2 regions of the Paenibacillus sp. Soil724D2 genome follow, and region 2 is predicted to be linked to the other one. Evidence: riboswitches for the same ligand, from Rfam matches in the RefSeq annotation. Region 2 holds a riboswitch; the other holds the start of a gene.

Region 1 (9,844 bases), on a different contig from region 2:
CATAAATACGTTTAATCGCCTGTGCCATCAAATGCGCTGTGCTGTGACGATACATCTCTAATCCCGCTTCGCTGTCGAGCGTTAGAATTTCTACGTCTGCATCATTTTCCAAAGAGAACGACAGATCCACAGATTTCCCGTTAACTTTGCCGCCAATCGCATTTTTCTTCAGTCCGGATGAAATGGATTCCGCCACTTGCTCAATGGTCGTTCCAACTGCGTACTCTCTAACCGCTCCATCTGGTAATTTCACTTGTACAACCATTTTTGTTCCTCCTAATATTGGGATCTTTGGGCGTAGCCCAAAGTCTCTCCGCTTTGGGATCTTTGAGCTACGCTCAAAGTCTTTCCGCTTTTGTTTCATTTTTTGAACGCAAAAAAGCACACTGCATCCCAAAAGGGACGAGTGCGCTCAGCTCGTGGTTCCACCCTAGTTCGATTCGCTGCATGCCCACAGGGGTAAGGCGAATCCTCATCAGCATTCGGTAACGGGAATGACTCCGGTATTGTATACTAACGATCCTGCAAGTCAGGTCGAATTCCACAATACGGCTACAAAGGGGTAAACGATCTGAATAGCTGAAGGAGATTGCAGCCTAGTCTCCTCTCTCTGAGCAGTTCTTGCAGAAAGTTCATGTCTTTGATATTAACGCCTTCGATCACTATTATAATTGCCTCTTCGCTCAAGGTCAAGGGGACAGTTGATCTTGTTTCTTGGCTTCGCCCAAGAAGATGTCACAAGTTCGACAATAGGAGCAAACCGTTGTTCGATCTTCAAATATTTGTCTAATCGTCTTGATGATCGTTAATTCGGGATCTCGTGTATGGATGTAGATATTTGCCGGAGATACCGTAATGAGTGTGCTAACAATCATGTCCTCGAAATTAATATCTTTTTCAAGTACTTCCAGCTTAAAGGTTGTATCGAATTCATTCGCGTCTATGAGTTCAAGCTGATCATTCAGGATGACAAACTCATGCCCGCCTTTATGTATAAGATGAGCAACTGGGATCTTGGCTTCCTGAATATAAACGAAGTACTGCAACAGAGATATAAATTCTTGATACTGGCGATCCATCATGAATTCATCGATGGCATACTCAGCTATCTCTCGCAGCTCCTCCGTATAATCCTGTAAGCGAAATTTAAGGAAGCCATCTAAGCTTAACCGAGGAGTTTCCTCTAGAGTTTGCACGAGCTGCTCCGATAACATTTGTTTGCGGCGTTGTCTTGCTGAGCTGCCATTCAAAATAGGCAATTCCTCAATGACCGCCTCCGCACACATGGATTGCTTGCAGTACCCTTCAATGGCTTCCAAATCATCTATGGCTTCATATTTAAATTCTTTAACAATCAAATCACGCAAGATAAGCGATTCCTTCTCTGCGATGATATGATTAGCCAAAACGACAGCCAGTCCTTCTCTTAGTTCTTTGTGAACAGAAGATATTTCTCTTTCATTCATCCTCACTTCTATTCGAATGTACGCATGTGTATCATGTAGATCAAATGGGGCAGTTACTCCACTTTCAGCGATATGTAAAAGCTGCAGCTCACGTTCTATCTGAGCGCTTAGCGAACGTACATAGGCCTCATCGGCATTCATTACAACAATGGCAAACAGTTCCATAGGCTAACTCCCTTCATCAATACGTCCTCCTCCTAAGAGTATATGGTCGATAGGAATCAGATATACAACGAACAATTTGCCATTTCCAATCATCTATTTTTCATCAAATCTTGAGTGAATATATTCCAATCTCGCAAGTAAAAAAACGCGTCCAAGTTGGAAGCGTTTTTTTGTATTTATTAGCTAGTTTTGCATCACGACATTTTAATCGCCTTCTGCCATTATCCTAAGTATGATTCAAAAATACTTTTTACAAGCAAGAACGGAAGTGCACCAATTGAGACAAAAGCATAAAAAAATCCTTGAAGAAAATTTTTGAATAGTTTCACAAGAATCACTCCTATCATTTTTGTCTAAATTGTGAACTACTTCGATTATACTCCTTTTTCAGAAACAAACATGAAAATAACATTAATTTTTTCATAACTTGTCCAAGTAAATGCATGTGCATTTAAAACGAAAAGAGAGCAGCCGCAGCTGCTCTCCAAAATTACATTATTAGTTTTGCATCACGAAATCTTTATCAATAACAAGCGACTCGTCATCAAACACACGCAATGTTTGGTATTTCGTATTCCGCTGAGCTGGAATTTTACCTGCTTCGCGAATGATTCGCAGCGTGGAGTTAACGTTGACCTTGTGGGTTGTACCCGCCGCGGAGACTACGTTCTCCTCAATCATCGTACTTCCAAAGTCGTTGCAGCCATAGCTCAGCGTTTGTTTGCCCACTTCAGGTCCCATCGTCACCCATGACGATTGGAAGTTAGGAATGTTGTCGAGCATAATTCGGCTAATCGCCAACGTCTTCAAATACTCCTCAGGCGTTACTTTCTCTGCCTTCATATTCGTATTATCCGGTTGGAATGTCCACGGAATAAAAGCTAGGAAGCCTGGTGTATTTAGCTTCTGGAACAGAACATCATCTTGCGCATCCCGGATGCGCAGCATGTGAAGCGCGCGCTCTTCCATAGATTCGCCAAAACCAATAACCATAGTACCCGTTGTATGCATACCAATTTTGTGAGCGGTTTGCATAACGTCCATCCAATCACGCCATGACCCTTTTAGCTTACTAATTTTACGTCTAGTGCGATCATCCAGAATTTCTGCTCCGCCACCCGGCAAAGAATCGAGTCCTGCTTCGTGCAATTGACGAACGACTTCCTCTAAAGATAAACCATCTGAAACATCTTTCATTTTCATAATTTCAGCTGGCGAGAAAGAATGCATCGTAATATCAAAACGCTTCTTAATTTCTCGAAGGATATTCGTGTAATAGCTGAATGGAAGATTCGGATTTGTGCCGCCCTGCATGAGGATTTCGGTTCCATCTACATCCAGAGTCTCTTGGATCTTCTGGAAAATGGTTTCATCCGGCAATACGTAACCTTCTGATGAACCGGGTGGACGGTAAAACGCGCAAAATCTGCAATAAACATCACAAATATTCGTATAATTAATATTCCGCCCAATGACGAAGGTCGTTATGGGATCGGGATGCCATTTCTTCATAATCTGGTTGGCGGTGTCGCCAATCTTTTCTATTTGATCGGATTCGAACAGCGTAATACATTCCTCTACATCAATTCGTCCGCCTGACTGTGCTTTATTTAAAATGCGATCAATCGGTTTCATAGGCTACTCACTCCTTTACTTTCTGAAAGCTTGTATCCACTCATCGTACCATATTCATGCCAAAAAAGCAGCAATATGCTGCTTTTACCAAGGCGTATTCCATTTCAAATATGACTATTTTTCGAATTCATGGAGGTCTAACCGCGGAGGGCTTGTTCCAAATCTTCAATAATGTCTTCGATATCTTCAAGACCTACCGAATACCGTACAAGACCGTCCGTAATGCCGCGCTGTAAGCGAACTTCCTTCGGCATCGAGGCATGCGACATCATAGCCGGATAGGACAAGATGCTCTCCACTGCGCCCAGGCTTACTGCAACGAGAGGAATACGCACTTTGCTTAATAGCTTTTTCGCTTTCTCTCCGGAACCAACATCGAACGAAACAACCGCTCCATAGCCTAAAGACTGCTTTTCATGAACGTCTCTACGAGGGTGGTTCGGAAGTCCCGGGTAGTAAACAACATCAATATCAGGCTGCTCTGAAAGCCAATTTGCCAGTCTACGGGCACTAGTTTCGGACATTTCCATACGAGCCTGCAAGGTTTTCATCCCACGGATCAACAGCCAAGAATCTTGAATGCCTAGTACGTTCCCCATGCCATTCTGAATTTGTTTCATTCTGCGCCCTAGACTGTCGTTAGCAACTACAGCCAGCCCAGCCAGAACGTCACTGTGTCCGCCCAGGAACTTCGTTGCGCTATGCAGCACAATATCAATACCCAGCTCGATTGGCCGCTGATGGTAAGGGGTCATAAACGTATTATCCAGCATCGTAAGCAAATCATGCTCTTTAGCAAAAGCAGCGACTTCGGCGATGTCTGTAATTCGGAGTGTCGGATTCGAAGGTGTCTCGATAAATACGGCTCTTGTGTTAGATCGCAGTGCTGCACGTACTTGAGCGATATCAGTCATATCAACGAATGTCGACTCAACGCCCATACGATTCATAATCGTTGTCAGCAGGCGATAAGTACCACCATAAACATCTTCGGTACAAATGACATGATCACCCTGCGATAAAAGCATGAAGGCTGATGAAATAGCTGCCATACCCGAGGCGAAAGCAAATCCGCGTGTACCTCCTTCGAGTAATGCAATATAGTCTTCCAAAGCTTGACGGGTTGGATTGCCGGAACGGGTATAGTCATACTCCGGTGAGACTTCTAAGTCGGCTTGATGAAAGGTTGAGGCTTGATACAGAGGCACACTGGATGCCCCTGTTGCTTCATCGATCTCTCCACCGAAATGAATGAGCTTCGTTGCAAATTTGCCATGCGGCTTACGTTTATTATCTTGTGGATGGCTCATGATAGCGAATCTCCTTCCAATTCGGCTTGCGCCTTACTGAGAGCATTTGAAAGATCCGCAATCAGATCATCAATATGCTCTATGCCCACAGAGAAGCGTAAAAGACGGTCATCTACACCGATTTGCTGACGAATTTCAAGCGGAATATCCGCATGTGTTTGCACAGCCGGATAGGTCATAAGTGATTCAACACCGCCTAAGCTTTCGGCGAAAGCAATGAGCTCGATATGACGAAGAATCGGTTCAATCAGTCTCGCATCCGTTACTTTAAAGGAGAAAATACCTGTGTTTCCACTCGACTGCTTGTTCTGAATCGCATAACCAGGGTGCGTTTCAAGTGCTGGGTAGTAAACTTCACCGATGAGCGGGTGTTCCAATAAGAACTTAGCGATTGCGGTTGCATTCTGCTCATGACGCTCCATGCGCAGCGCAAGTGTCTTCATTCCCCTCATAAGTAGCCAGCTGTCTTGCGGTCCAAGCACGGCACCAATGGAGTTGTGCAGGAAAGCCATCTGCTCGGAGAGCTCTTTGCCCTTGGTCACGATGAGTCCAGCGAGCACGTCATTATGACCGCCGAGATACTTGGTGGCGCTATGAATGACGATATCAGCACCAAGCTCAATAGGACGTTGCAGATACGGTGTTAACAAGGTGTTATCGACAATTGATACGATGCCTTTTTTACGAGCCCATGTACACACAAGCTCAAGGTCTGTAATCATCATCAGCGGATTCGTCGGTGTCTCAATGACAAGCCCTTTGGTATTTGATTGATAAGCCGCTTCCAATCCATCTAAATCATTCGTGTCTACATACGTAGCGGTCACACCAAAGCGCGACATGATTTTCTCAAGCAGACGGTAGGTACCGCCATATAAATCCAAGGAAACAATCAGATGATCTCCTTGACTGAAATAAGCAAAAATAGTCTGCAGCGCAGCCATTCCTGAGGAACAAGCAAAGCCCGCATCTCCTGACTCCAGCTGAGCAATTGCATCTTCGAGCACCTTGCGTGTCGGGCTTTTCGTACGTGCATAGTCGAATCCTGTACTTTGCCCAAGCTTCGGATGACGGAACGCAGTAGCCTGGTAGACTGGGAAGCTGATAGCTCCAGTAACAGGTTCTTCAATAGAGCCAATTTGAGCGAGACGACTTTCGATTTTCAACAAAGGGAGTTCCTCCTCAGGGGTATGGGTTCGAATTACAATTGTGAGCTTGCCAAGCTTTCGTTGATGTTAGCATTCAGTTCAAATGGTGTTTCTTGATATACGTAGTAGTTCAACCAATTGGAAAATAGAAGATTCGCGTGCGCTCTCCAAGTGTTATATGGCAGTCTGCTCGGATCATTATTTGGGTAATAATTTTTGGGGATATCAATTGAAAGCCCTTTACTCACATCCCGATCGTACTCCCATTTTAATGAACAAGCATCGTATTCCGAATGTCCTGTTACGAAAATATGCTTCCCATCTCGCGTTGCGGCGATATAAACACCAGACTCCTCAGATTCCGATAAAATTTCCAAATCAGGACATTGTTCAATGTCTTCACGACGAATATCCGTATGACGCGATTGCGGTACATGAAAGACTTCATCAAAGCCGCGCAGCAGCTTTGTATTCGGTACCTGAACAGTATGAGGAAATACACCAAACATCTTGTTCTCGAGTGCAAACTTTCGTACACCGAAATGATGATACAAGCCCGCTTGAGCGGCCCAACAAATATGCAAGGTAGAAGTGACGTTGTGCTTGCTCCAATTCAGGATTTGCGTCAATTCCTCCCAGTAATTCACATCTTCGAATTCCATCTGTTCGACAGGCGCACCCGTGATAATCATGCCATCCAGCTTTTCATCTTTAATATCGTCAAATGTTTTATAAAACATTTCCAAATGCTCGACGGAAGTGTTCTTAGAAGTATGAGTTTTAGGATGCAGAAGCACGAATTCCACCTGCAATGGCGTATTCCCGATTAAGCGCAGCAGCTGCGTTTCCGTCGTTTCTTTGGTCGGCATCAGATTCAATAAAGCAATTCGAAGTGGACGTATATCCTGGTGATACGCGACGGATTCGTCCATGGTGAAGATGTTCTCTTGGTTTAAAATTTCTTTGGCAGGCAGGTTGTCAGGAATCTTGATCGGCATCCTGTTCACTCCTCTTCATTAGTTTTAAATGGATGAAAATGGGTAATAAATGCAAAAATGACCTTCTCTGGAATCAGAGAAAGGCCATGGAAAATCAAAGTCAATGTCCTTCTCTTATCTCCCAGATTCGCTTTAAACAGCGTTTCCGCAAGAATTAGCACCGTGCGTCCCTTTGCTTGCAAAGGTTTGTCGGTTGCCGGGTGTCATAGGGCTAGTCCCTCCACCTACTCTTGATAAGAAAATGTAACGTATGCGATTAAAATTATCATACTATAAATTCATCCAAAGTCAAGGCATGAAACACTTGTCAAGCGAAATTAGGGCAAAGAATTTGCAGCGGTTTGTCCCCTTAGGATACGGTTGATACAAAATGTCTCAAATAATAATGTTTAAGCCATCTAAAAAACGGGTTATATGATATTAAAACACTAATATATATAACAACACTCTACTTATAAATCATATCTCATGAAAAGAGGTCACCTATGTCAACCCAAACGATCGATAACTTTTCCGCTTTTGCTTCATTAAACCGATTTTTCACTCTGATTGAAACCACAAAACCAACCATTCAGCAAGCAGAGGATGCTGCTGCCCTGTTATGCCGTATCTACGGTGCAAACAGTGAAGAAGAATTGCTGCAGCGCGGTGATCCTGAATTAATTGAGATTTACAAAGAAATTAAAAATAAAATTTTAAATGCCGCCATGTGAGTCATGGCGGCTATTTTTTTGACACCGACTGACCGTTATTCCCATACTTTATCTTAACAACACTTTACCAGTTTCTGCAAACTTTTATGGCTTGAAACGTGATATATGAAGGGTTATACTAGACAAGTATTCGACACGGACGAAAAAGGAGGGCATACGTTTGGACGGAGAACCGAGGAGTAGAACCTGCAAGGATCTTAAACAATTTAATAGTGTAGGAATGCAGTCGGTTATTCCTTCATCCGGAGCCTTGCTCTAAATGATGAACTAACCGGCTGATTCCATTCAAAGGGGTGGATCAGATGAAAACACGGTGGGTTCAGAATGGCATTTTTACGTTGGTTGATGACGTGACTGTCGCCCTAACACCTCCAGAAAGAGGCTTTTATTGGATTGATGCAGGGGTAGAGGACTTAGAGATCCTTCAACCTTTGTTCCATCTCCATGATTTGGCCGTGGAGGATTGCTTAAGCGAAGAGGAACAACGTCCCAAAATTGAGTTCTACGATTCCCATTATTTTATTGTTATTAATAGTATTCGATTTGATGATGAAGAAATTTTCCTTCGCGCACTTAATCTATTTCTAAGCAAACATGTCATTATTACCGTTACTAGACAAAAAATTAATGAACTTCGAGCTTTGAAACCTTTTCTCTGGGAAGAGGAAGTAAACAGCGCTGATCGTTTCCTATACCATCTGGTCGATCTTGTCGTCGATAATTATGTGGCGGTCGGTGACCGTATCGAGGCCAAGATTGAAAAGCTGGAAGAAGACATCCTGGTGGCAACGAAGAAGTCGCATTTGAATGAAATTATCGGTCTTCGTTCAGAGATTTTATGGCTCAAAAAAGTGCTGGTTCCTCAGCGAGATGTCATTGGAACACTTGGCAAGAAAGAGCTTAGACTGATTGACCATCAGCTGCAAAAATATTTCGGAGACATTTATGAAAATGCCGTAAAGATCGTGGATACGTTTGATACGCTGCGCGATCTCATGGGCAACTTACGAGAAGCCTATCAGTCTAGCGTCGCTAACCGCGCGAATGAAATCATGCGCGTTTTCACAGCAACTTCGACGATTTTCATGCCTTTGACATTCATTACCGGCGTGTTCGGAATGAATTTTGATAACATTCTCGGGCTTCATGTGGCTCATGGCGATGAAATTGTGTTGGCATTCATGGGTGCATTGGGCATAGGCATGTATATATTATTTCGTAAAAAAGAATGGCTATAGATACTTTTTGATCGTAGAAAGAGTGAGGGCTTCTTGGAGCAGAATGCTGCTATCAAGGAGCCCTTTTCATCACGTTTAAATCAACTTAACCTTAACGAATTTCCGTTTCCCTACCTGAATAATATCCCCATCCTTTGGGGTTATTTGTTCATGAATTTGCATGATCTTCTGTTCATTGATCTTCACTGCCCCTTGTTCCACACTGCGTCTTGCTTCCCCATTAGAGGCTTGCAGCTCGAGTGAAACAAGAAGCTTAATGATGGAGATTTGACCTTCTTCCAACTGGCTGATGCTTAGTGTCATATCTTCGATGTCTTCGGGCAAAGCTCGCTTTTGGAACACGGTGATGAAATGCTGCTCGGCCTCTTCAGCCGCCTGCGCACCATGATACATGTGCACATATTCCTTAGCCAGCTTCATCTTGGCATCTCTCGGATGGATGGCACCTGCTTCTAGCCCTCGTGTGAGATCATGCAGGGATTCATTTGAGATGGTCGTTGTTAACTCGAAGTATTTGGTCATGAGCGAATCTGGGATCGACATCGTTTTGCCAAAAATTTCGTTAGGAAGCTCATCGATGCCAATGTAATTTCGCAAGCTTTTGCTCATTTTTTGAACACCATCCAAGCCTTCGAGCAGCGGCATCAGAATCGCTACCTGACCATCTTTAATCTCATACGCACTTTGAAGCGTTCGGCCCATCAAAATATTGAAGGTTTGATCGGTTCCACCTAGCTCAATGTCACTTTCAAGAGAGACTGAGTCATAGCCCTGCATTAAAGGGTAGAAAAACTCATGAACGTGAATGGGCTGATTAGCCGCGTATCTTTTGGCAAAATCGTCCCGCTCCAGCATGCGTGCAACCGTTACTTTCCCTGCTAGCTTCAGCACATCATCGAATTTAAGCGCCCCAAGCCAAGATGAGTTGTAGTAAAAGGTGGTCTTGGTCAAATCTAATATTTTGGACAATTGCGTCTGATACGTTTGCGCATTGCGCTTAACATCGTCCTCTGACAGCTGTTTGCGTGTCTCTGATTTTCCGGTTGGATCCCCGATGCGTCCTGTGAAATCTCCAATAATGAGTTGAACCTCATGTCCCAAATCTTGAAATTGACGCAGCTTCTGCAAAACAACGGTATGACCAATGTGAATATCGGGCGCAGATGGATCT
Region 2 (9,844 bases):
TGATGTTTTTCAGGCAACACTAATTGCTATTTATTCTTCTCCAACAACACAAACATTCACCGACCGTTGGGGGAATGAGCATCATGTGATTGAATATTTATTTCGGGTGGATATGTGGTCGGGTACTCTTGAAAAAGAGACAGATGAAAGTGTAGATGCTGAATTTTACCCATTGGATAATTTACCAGAAGCTTCAAGTGAGCTTTTTGCAAAACATCATCAAAGAGTATTTAAAGACTATAAAAAGTTCGATGGAAAATTAATATTGGAATAGTTGTCGGTGCTGTGACAATAAAAAATGAGAGCATAAATATCCTTAAAACGGAAATATGTACGTATAATTCCGAAGTGTATCTATTAGAAAATTGAATCCTATAGTATAAATATAGAAAGCGCTATCAGAGGAGGGGCAACTAGAGCATTTAGCACAAGGGAAATGTCGTTAAATTTTCTATATTTATCCAATAATATGAGGAGGTAGAAAAATGAAAATTCAATATTTCTCTGCAGCTGAAAAGTGGACAGAGGCGCTGCCCATTGGTAATGGCCGACTCGGTGCCATGATATTTGGCGGGGTGATGAACGAACATTTGCAATTCAATGAAGACACGTTGTGGTCCGGCTCCCCAAAGGACGGCAACAATCCCAGAGCCAAAGAAGTACTTCCAGAAGTCCGCCGTCTTCTCATGGATGGTAAATTCATAGAAGCAGAAAAACTGAGTAAGGAAATGTTAGGTCCTTACACACAATCCTATATGCCACTTGGTGACTTGCACCTTAAGTTTGATCACGGAGATCTTTATCAATCATATCACAGGAGCCTATCTCTTCAAGAAGGAATATCGCGTGTGGAGTATCGGATTGGCAATGTTACATACAGCAGGGAAATATTTGCTTCCCATCCGGACCAAGTCATTGTGCTTCGTTTGCAAGCAAGCAAAACGGGTATGTTGAATCTGCATGCTAGGCTGGATAGTCAGCTCCATTACCGTACGGATACAATTGGAAATGATCTTGTGCTTAAGGGAACTGCGCCTGAACATGTGGATCCGAATTACTATGCTACCGATAATCCGGTTGTATTCGGTGACCCTATAACTGCAGAAGCAATACGTTTTGAAGCTCATCTTGGGGCAGTGCTGGATGACGGTAAGCTGCAAGTCGATCATGACGGCATGCATATTCTTGGAGCTACGGGAGTCACTCTCTATTTCGTGGCAGAGACAAGCTTTAACGGTTATAACAAATCCCCCGGCAAGCAGGGGAAGAATCCTGAGCCTCTTGTTACCCGAGCGCTAGAGTTGGTGAAGGCGCAATCGTATGATTCACTGCGACGCAAACACATTGAGGATCATCAAGCTCTATTTAATCGAGTAGAGCTTAGCTTGGGTGAAACCATAGCGCCAGCCGATTTATCGACGGAGGAGCGGATATCCGAATATGGGGCCAAGGATCCCGGTCTGGTAGAGCTCTTATTTCATTATGGCCGTTATCTGATGATTGCTAGCTCTCGTCCAGGCACACAACCGGCTAATTTGCAGGGCATCTGGAATAAAGAAATACGGCCGCCGTGGAGCAGCAACTATACGCTTAACATCAATGCACAAATGAATTATTGGATGGTAGAAACCTGCAATCTTGCGGAATGCCATGAGCCTTTTCTCAGTTTTATTGGAAGATTATCGCAGAATGGAAAGAAAACGGCAGATGTACATTATGGGGCTCGTGGCTGGACGGCACATCATAATACGGATATTTGGTGCCAAGCCTCACCTGTCGGTGATTATGGTCAAGGTGATCCTGTTTGGGCTTTATGGCCGATGGGGGGACCGTGGACAACACAGCATTTATGGGAGCACTATGCATTTGGCAAAGATGACACTTTCCTGCGTAATTATGCTTATCCTATTATGAAAGAAGCAGCGCTTTTTTGCCTGGATTGGTTGGTAGATGATGGGTCTGGCCGATTGATTACCATGCCATCTACTTCTCCAGAACACAAATTTGTGACCGCAGAAGGAAAAGCCGGCGTTAGCGTAGCAGCCACCATGGATCTGTCAATCATTTGGGATTTGTTTACGAATTGTATGGAAGCATCAGAAATTTTGCAAATGGATGCTGACTTCCGCCAAGAATTGGACGATGCGCGAAGTCGATTATTTCCGATGCAAATCGGCAAATATGGCCAGCTTCAGGAGTGGTCCCAGGATTTCGAGGACGAAGATAAGCATCACAGGCACATCTCCCATTTATTCGGCGTTTATCCTGGCCGTCAGTTGACACAGCATACAACACCGGAGCTATATACTGCAGCGCAGCAATCCCTGAATAGGCGCGGAGATGAGGGGACGGGATGGAGTCTCGGCTGGAAAGTGGGATTATGGGCTCGATTTGGAGATGGAAACCGGGCACTAGGCCTTCTTACCAATCTGCTAAGGCTCGTTAAAGATGATACGGAAAATTACCAAACTGGGGGTATTTATGCGAATCTGTTTGATGCTCACCCCCCGTTTCAAATTGATGGCAATTTTGCCGCAGCATCAGGAATAGCTGAACTACTGCTGCAATCCCATCAAGGTTACCTTCACTTGCTTCCCGCTCTACCTGATGCTTGGCCGACAGGCTTCGTTAAAGGCTTAAGGGCACGCGGAGGATTCGAGGTGAACATAAGTTGGAATAAGGGCGAAATTGTTCAAGCAGAGATTTATTCTCATTTTGGAGGGCTTTGCAGCGTTCAGATCGATGCTTTGATTAGGAGTGAATTTCTAACTGTGACAGGAAAACGATATACGATTTCATTGAATCCGTTGACCATTCAAGAACATTGAATGTTTCCTGTGTGCAATAACCATGGATAAAAGGGCCACAAGGATTGGAAAAAGACACCTCATTCTGGGTGTCTTTTTTGGTTATCATCAGTCTATAGCTGACGATTGAATAAGACCGTAGGTGAAACTGTACTATTCAAATACAGAATGATTGTCAAACAAAACGGGAGGGAGGGAGTAATCCAATTTTTGACCCCATGAGACCTTATGAATAAACCTAGAGGAATCAATAGATTGATATATCAAGGTTTATTTTATTTTTGGTTGAAATGATTATGTTTCTCTTAAAATGAGATGTACGCTTGCGTATGGTCAAATAAGTATGTTCGATCCCAGATATATCTTTTATCCTTGTTGTCATTTAATGTCAGTACAACTTTTCCAAATAGATCCATTAATGCCGAATCAATTAATTCTAATCTCACGGGTCCCCATGCCTCTTGGTTTAGTTGAGTGTAGTTCATACATTCCACTAAGTTCAGACCTTTCATTCGCTGAAAAAGAGCAACCCACATAGTCAAATCGTATTTCAGGGTTTTACAAGGGATCGCAAATTCCCTTAAGCCAACTGATCCTGTATTTGTGGTAATAGCAATTAGCCCGCAAATATCTGTCTTGTCTCCAAGTTGCAGCTTTTCTGTAAGCTCACTGTCAAATCGAAAACATTCTATTCGGGAAATCTTGTACTGCTGCAAGAATTCAAGACCAATCGCCGAATTTTTCAAATTTAGCAATGCAATACGAAGGGGATGAATATCCTGGTGATACTCAACAGTTTCATCCATCGTAAAATTGTCGGAAATCGTGAACGGCATCCTGTCCCTCCTTTAAACAAGTTAAATTAGTTCATGAAAGCAAAAATGACCTTCTCTAGAATCAGAGAAAGGTCATAAGAACTCAAAGTCATATCCTCACTCTTATCTCCCAGATTCGCTTTGCACAGCGTTTCCGCAAGAATTAGCACCGTGCATTCCTTTGATTAACAAAGGTTTGTCGGTTGCCGGGTTTCATCGGGCTAGTCCCTCCACCTACTCTTGATAAGAAAATTCAACATATTCGATTATTTTTATAATACTATAAAGCACTCTGATGTCAAGGGATTTCACACCCAGCAAATCCGTTAGTTTGCTGGATTTTTGACCTTCAAAACATATTTGTCAACTTACAGCGTGCAAGGATACATCTGCAGTAACTATTGAAGGTATGAGTCCGAATGGAATACCGTTGATAATCAGCACAAAACGGTTCGAAATAATCATGTGAGCACATGACGCTAATATATATATAGGTAGTAATCGAGGCGGGAGAAGCAAATTAATCGTAATTCGAAACGAGGGGGGTGTAAGAATTGCTAAGCAAAAATCATTTAAAACTTATCGTAATCATCTTATGTGTAGTGGTTTTTAATATCGCGGTTCTTTCACCTGGGATTATAGGGATAGAGATCGGCGGTAGTGCTCTTGAAACTGCTTCAGGTGTGACAATCATTTTTGCCAGTATCCTCGCTCTATCGTACGCGACCAACATGTTGATATTCAAGCTGCCGTCAGTGAAACCAGTGAAAGAAATCAGGACTCACAATGAATATATAGATGCCCTTACTCATTATAAAGGAGTCAAAACATTGCAGAGCGATATTGGGCTAGCCCTTCGGCAGCTAGAGCGCCTTAGAAAAAGAATGGAGACCCTGTTAGGACTTTTAAATCAAAGGTTTGATCCTAATGAACTCACTTATAAGAAATTCACTTCCGTGGCGCAAGAAGTCGAGAATTTGTTCTATCTCAACATTCGCAGCATACTGGGCAGAATGCATGTATTCGATGAGAACGAGTACAAGATTGTTATGCTCAAGGAATCGTCGAGGTTACCTTCAGATCTCATCGCAGAAAAGATGATGGTGTATAACGAGTTCCTATCGTTCGTTAAAGATTCTCTCGGTACAAACGAAGAAATTTTGTTGAAAATAGACAAACTTTTAATGGAAATCTCACGATTGGACAGTTTAGAACTTGCTGACATAGAGCAGATGCCGTGCATGCAAGAAATAGACTCGTTGATAAAACAAACAAAACACTATAAGGAATAAGAGGTGACTTCGATGAAAAATAAGAGAGGTTTGTTCCTCCTATCGGGTATTATCATTGTTTTAGCATTCGGACTTGTGTATGCAGGTGTGAAACTGACTGCAAATCTTGGGAAATCTAGTGTTCAAGTTGCAGCTGAAAATGCTGGAGAACGTTTATCTGAACTATACTCCGATATATCTATTGCCACGGATAAGCCTTTAAAGGGACAGATAGACCTTAATCCGGTTGATGTAGCTGAAACGCTTCCGGATATCTCGAAGTTTCCAATAACAGTGGGAAGTACAACAGATAATTTTGTTGAGATCTTCTCCTCTACAGAAAAGTCGGGAACCGGCGTTGATGGTTGGTTAACCGAAGTGGCAACGGAGTTCAATCAAGCCAAGATTGAAGTAAACGGCAAACCAGCTTCCGTGAAGATACGTAATATTGCTTCAGGTACTGCAACGGACTATATCAAATCCCATAAATACATTCCTGACGCATTCACTCCATCCAACGAGTTATGGGGAGAAATCGTAAAGGCAAATGGCATCAAGACTCAGCTAATTACGAAGCGTTTAGTAGGAAACGTACCGGGGATCGTCATTTCAAAGGCAAAACATGATGCTCTGGTAGAGAAGTACGGATCAGTGAATATCAAAACCATCACAGAAGCAATTTCCAATAACGAGTTCGCAATGGGATATACCGATCCATTCGCCAGCTCTACTGGCCTGAACTTTCTCGTTACTGCTCTGAACACCTTCGACAGCTCCAACATATTGGGGGAGAAAGCGGTTAAAGGATTCGAGAATTTCCAATCCAATGTACCATTCACCGCGTCCACAACAATCCAAATGCGTGAAGCTGCCAAGTCTGGCGCTCTAGACGGGTTTGTATTGGAGTATCAGACATATGTCAACGCGGCGGATCTTAAAGGTAGCTATGTGTTCACACCATTTGGTGTTAGACATGATAGCCCACTCTATGCATTAGGGGACCTGCCACAGAATAAACTCGATGTAATAAAGAAATTTGCTGAATTCGTAACACAAGAGAAATACCAAAAAACAGCGAAAGAAAAGGGCTTTAACGGCCTCGAAGATTACAAGTCTGAACTCGCACCTGTTGATGGTAACCTTCTAGCTTCTGCTCAAAAAGTATGGAAAGAAAAGAAGAATGGCACCAAACCAATTGTCGCGGTATTTGTAACGGATGTTTCGGGAAGCATGGCGGGGGCGCCGCTCAATCGACTCAAGGAGTCCTTATTCAAGGGGCAGAAATACTTGGGCAAAGACAACAGCATCGGCTTGGTTTCGTACTCCAGTGGTGTAACAATCAAACTCCCGATCGCAAAGTACGACACAAATCAGCAATCCATGTTCGTCGGCGCGGTCAATAGCCTCCAGGCGAGTGGTGGAACGTCAACCTTTGACGGTATTATTGTTGCCTTAAAGATGATTCAAGACGAATTGGCTGTTAATCCGAACATGAAGCCAATCATTTTTGTATTGAGCGATGGCGAGACAAACGAAGGGCATTCTCTCAAGGACATAAAGGGATTAGTCGAAATCTATAAAGTCCCCATTTATACGATTGGCTATAACGCAAACATCAAAGCCCTCGAAAGCATTTCTAGTATCAACGAAGCTGCAAGCATCAATGCAGACACTGACGATGTGGTGTATAAACTCGGCAACCTGTTCAACGTCCAAATGTAATTCAAATCGAGGGGGGATTCACATGTCATTCACATTGGAAATAGCCAATCCTGAAGAAATTAAAGCAGTGATCGAACATGAGATTAAGCCGGTTCCCGAGGAAATTGCCAAGTTGAAAGAGATTGCTGACTCTAATGTAGCTACGATCATGTCATTGGAACTTGATTCGCTCGACAAACGGAGGGAAATTCTACAATCGATCGATACATTCGGTGTAGATACAATGAAATTGTCTTCCTCTAAAAATGCGTTACTGCAAGTGTCGGTCGGTAATCTTTCAAAAGCTGGCGAAGATGGCGGGCAAGTAGCCAAGGGATTAGCAGACCTGCACACACAAATCAAAGATTTGGACCCAAGCCTTGTTGATTTCGCCAAAACCGGCATCCTTGGTAAGTTCTTCAGCCCTATTCGGAGCTACTTCCTTAAATATGAAAAGGCAGACGGTATTATTGCAGAAATCATCGTTTCTTTAGATAAGGGAAAGTCCACACTCAAGAATGACAACACCACACTGGAATTCGAACAACAATCCTTGCGTGAATTATCCAAGAAACTTAGAAAGGAAATTCAGCTTGGAGCACTGATGGATGAATCCATTGAGGTACAAATCGAAACGGCAAAGATACGGAATGAAGATCCAGAAAAGATTCGGTTTATTACGGAGGAAATCCTTTTCCCTTTAAGGCAGAGGGTTATGGACTTGCAAGAGATGTTGGTTGTAAACCAACAGGGCATTATGGCAATGGAACTGGTTATACGGAACAATAGGCAGATGATGCGGGTTGTAGATCGCTCAAAGACCGTAACGATTTCCGCATTGAAGATATCTGTAATGGTTGCCAGCGCCCTGTACAATCAAAATATCGCTTTGAAAAAAGTTGAGCTCTTGAACCAAGTAACTAGCAATCTAATAACTGCTACTTCGCGTATGCTGAACGAACAAGGAACCGAAATTCATAAGAAATCGATTGAATCCAACATTTCAGTTGATACTCTAAAACAAGCATTTACAGATGTAATTTCTGCTCTGGACTCGATTAGTTCCTATAAACAGGAGGCTCTGCCAAAAATGCGCGAAACAATCAATGAGTTCCGGAATTTGGCTGATATCGGCGAAAAGCAAATATTGCGTCTGGAGAAGGGCAGCCAGTTATCCATATAGGAGCGCGGTATTAAAAAAGTGTTGGTTTAGCTATTATTATTGTGGGATCACTTAGTTTGAAAAAGAATAGGCAAAAGAATACCGGGAAACTATAGCTTAATACAACACCAAGTGAAGGCAGCCGACATCAAGCGGCTGTCTTTTCCCCGCTGACTGGCAGATTATCTTAAGAATCCGAAAAAAGTATATTCATATTAGGATATTATTCAGGTGGTGCCTTGTCATGAAGGAGGATAGGAAAATAGATTTATCTGAGAAGTTGCTTGATAGCTGAAGGCTTACATCTTGTTTTCTGCTGATATGTATAAGTTTAAAATGAAAAAATGAGAAAGCGAAAGGTGAGACGCTATGCATCTGCTTATTCCTGGGCAAGAAAACCTACTAATTAATCATCTCGTTTTAGATTTTAATGGAACGATTGCTTTAGACGGACTGATCTTACCTAATGTTAGGGAGAAGCTGTTAGGATTAGAGAAATTACTTAAGATCCATGTATTAACCGCTGATAGTAACGGTAGTGCCGCTAGAGAATGTGAGGGACTACCCGTAGAGCTGCATGTTATCGGTCAGGATGATCAACGAGAGGAGAAAAGAAGATTTGTTCGTACGATTTCACCAGGTGTGGTTGTTTTGGGCAACGGGGTAAACGATGAACTAATGTTTCGTGAAGCCGATCTTTCAATCGCAGTAATAGGGCAAGAAGGCTGTGCAACGGCGACATTAATGAGTAGTAAAATAGTCGTCACAGACATAATTGATGGATTGAATTTGTTGTTAATGCATCATCGGCTCATTCCAACGCTCAGAAAATAACCATTTTGTTTATTTCGCAGTACGAGAGTTAATGGCTACATTTAGGGGGCACAAATTATTTGGAGAGCTCCTTTTTTTGATTTGCGACCCTTAACAGGTATTTCTCCCGAAGTTTATAGGGACAGCCTGGTGCTGTTCCCTATTTTCGAGCGTGTAAGGCGACATCTTGAGTCGGATCAACACCCCTAAATTTGTAATGCTGCATGTCGTTGCCTGTGCGGCGCGTAAAAGGAAGAGGAGGTTATCTTGAAACATGAAGAAGAAACTACAGGCTCTTATCTGCGTCTGTTCCCTTGGTGTAATGGGGATGGCCGCACCGGTCGGTGCGCAATCGTTAGGTCAGGGCACACAAAGTGACCAAGTACTGGATTTACAAGAACGATTAAGCGCACTGGGTTACTTTAAAACAGGAATTACCGGTTATTACGGTATCCAAACTAAGAATGCGGTAAAGAAATTTCAAGCCAGTTATGGCTTGTCAGTTGATGGTGAAGCCGATTCCCTAACTCTTTCTAAACTAAATAAAACGATTTCACCCAAACAGTCGGTTCTGGACGAAATGGCGCGAATCATTCATTCCGAAGCTCGAGGGGAGTCCTTTTTAGGACAAGTAGCTGTGGGGGCTGTCGTTCTTAATCGAGTTCAGTCCGAGAAATTTCCTGATTCCATCACTGAGGTTATTCATCAGCCAGGTCAATTTTCAGCCGTTGAAGATGGCCAGTTTAACCTTAAACCAAATTCGTCAGCCTACCGCGCGGCAATGGCCGCTTTGAACGGTTTGGATCCAACAACTGGGGCACTATATTTTTATAATCCTGATATTGCCCAGGCATCTTGGAGCAAAAAAAGAACTGCCAAGATTACTATTGGCAATCACGTATTTACCTTTTAAGCCTAGATATAACGACAAAAGTCGCGTATATCCGGAGGAGTTGCTTAGCAGCAACTCCTCTTTTTGTATTAAAATAACCATTTTCGTATTTCTTGAACATTTAAAAAAAGAAAAATTAAGTACCAAAGATATTGTTACAGGAGATGCAGCGACAAATTAATCTGCCGGTGATAAACTCGGTGGCCTGTTGTGAATGGGCAGGATAGCCTAATCTTATTCATAAAAAAGGTTTTTTCTGGAAAATTGCGAAATATATTAACAGGATGTCTTCATCATGGATAATCGTAAGAGAGGAGAGGGTATTTTGCAGAAGTCGATAGCTGTTGAGTTAGTTGAGGTGGCGCCGATCAAAGCATTGGCAG

What was found. A riboswitch is a leader RNA that binds a small molecule or an ion and turns the genes downstream of it on or off. The one in region 2 is predicted to bind S-adenosylmethionine.
Positions count from the first base shown of each region.
Region 1: linked by a shared signal. The riboswitch ahead of metA (homoserine O-acetyltransferase MetA) and the one ahead of ASG85_RS12070 (hypothetical protein) in region 2 are both predicted to bind S-adenosylmethionine.

Region 1 covers NZ_LMRY01000034.1:91,197-101,040, forward strand. Annotated here, with positions in the region: gene thrS (threonine--tRNA ligase) at 1-265, opposite strand, end outside; gene ytxC (putative sporulation protein YtxC) at 690-1,631, opposite strand; gene mqnC (cyclic dehypoxanthinyl futalosine synthase) at 2,130-3,266, opposite strand; gene ASG85_RS24640 (trans-sulfuration enzyme family protein) at 3,404-4,576, opposite strand; gene ASG85_RS24645 (aminotransferase class I/II-fold pyridoxal phosphate-dependent enzyme) at 4,573-5,742, opposite strand; gene metA (homoserine O-acetyltransferase MetA) at 5,778-6,722, opposite strand; SAM riboswitch class I at 6,834-6,962, opposite strand; gene ASG85_RS24655 (hypothetical protein) at 7,208-7,435, shown strand; gene corA (magnesium/cobalt transporter CorA) at 7,738-8,673, shown strand; gene tyrS (tyrosine--tRNA ligase) at 8,749-9,844, opposite strand, start outside.
Region 2 covers NZ_LMRY01000010.1:34,862-44,705, forward strand. Annotated here, with positions in the region: gene ASG85_RS12060 (NUDIX domain-containing protein) at 1-274, shown strand, start outside; gene ASG85_RS12065 (glycosyl hydrolase family 95 catalytic domain-containing protein) at 486-2,828, shown strand; gene ASG85_RS12070 (hypothetical protein) at 3,113-3,643, opposite strand; SAM riboswitch class I at 3,743-3,872, opposite strand; gene ASG85_RS12075 (hypothetical protein) at 4,177-4,914, shown strand; gene ASG85_RS12080 (vWA domain-containing protein) at 4,927-6,615, shown strand; gene ASG85_RS12085 (toxic anion resistance protein) at 6,638-7,777, shown strand; gene ASG85_RS12090 (HAD family hydrolase) at 8,126-8,590, shown strand; gene ASG85_RS12095 (cell wall hydrolase) at 8,844-9,482, shown strand; gene ASG85_RS12100 (GyrI-like domain-containing protein) at 9,757-9,844, shown strand, end outside.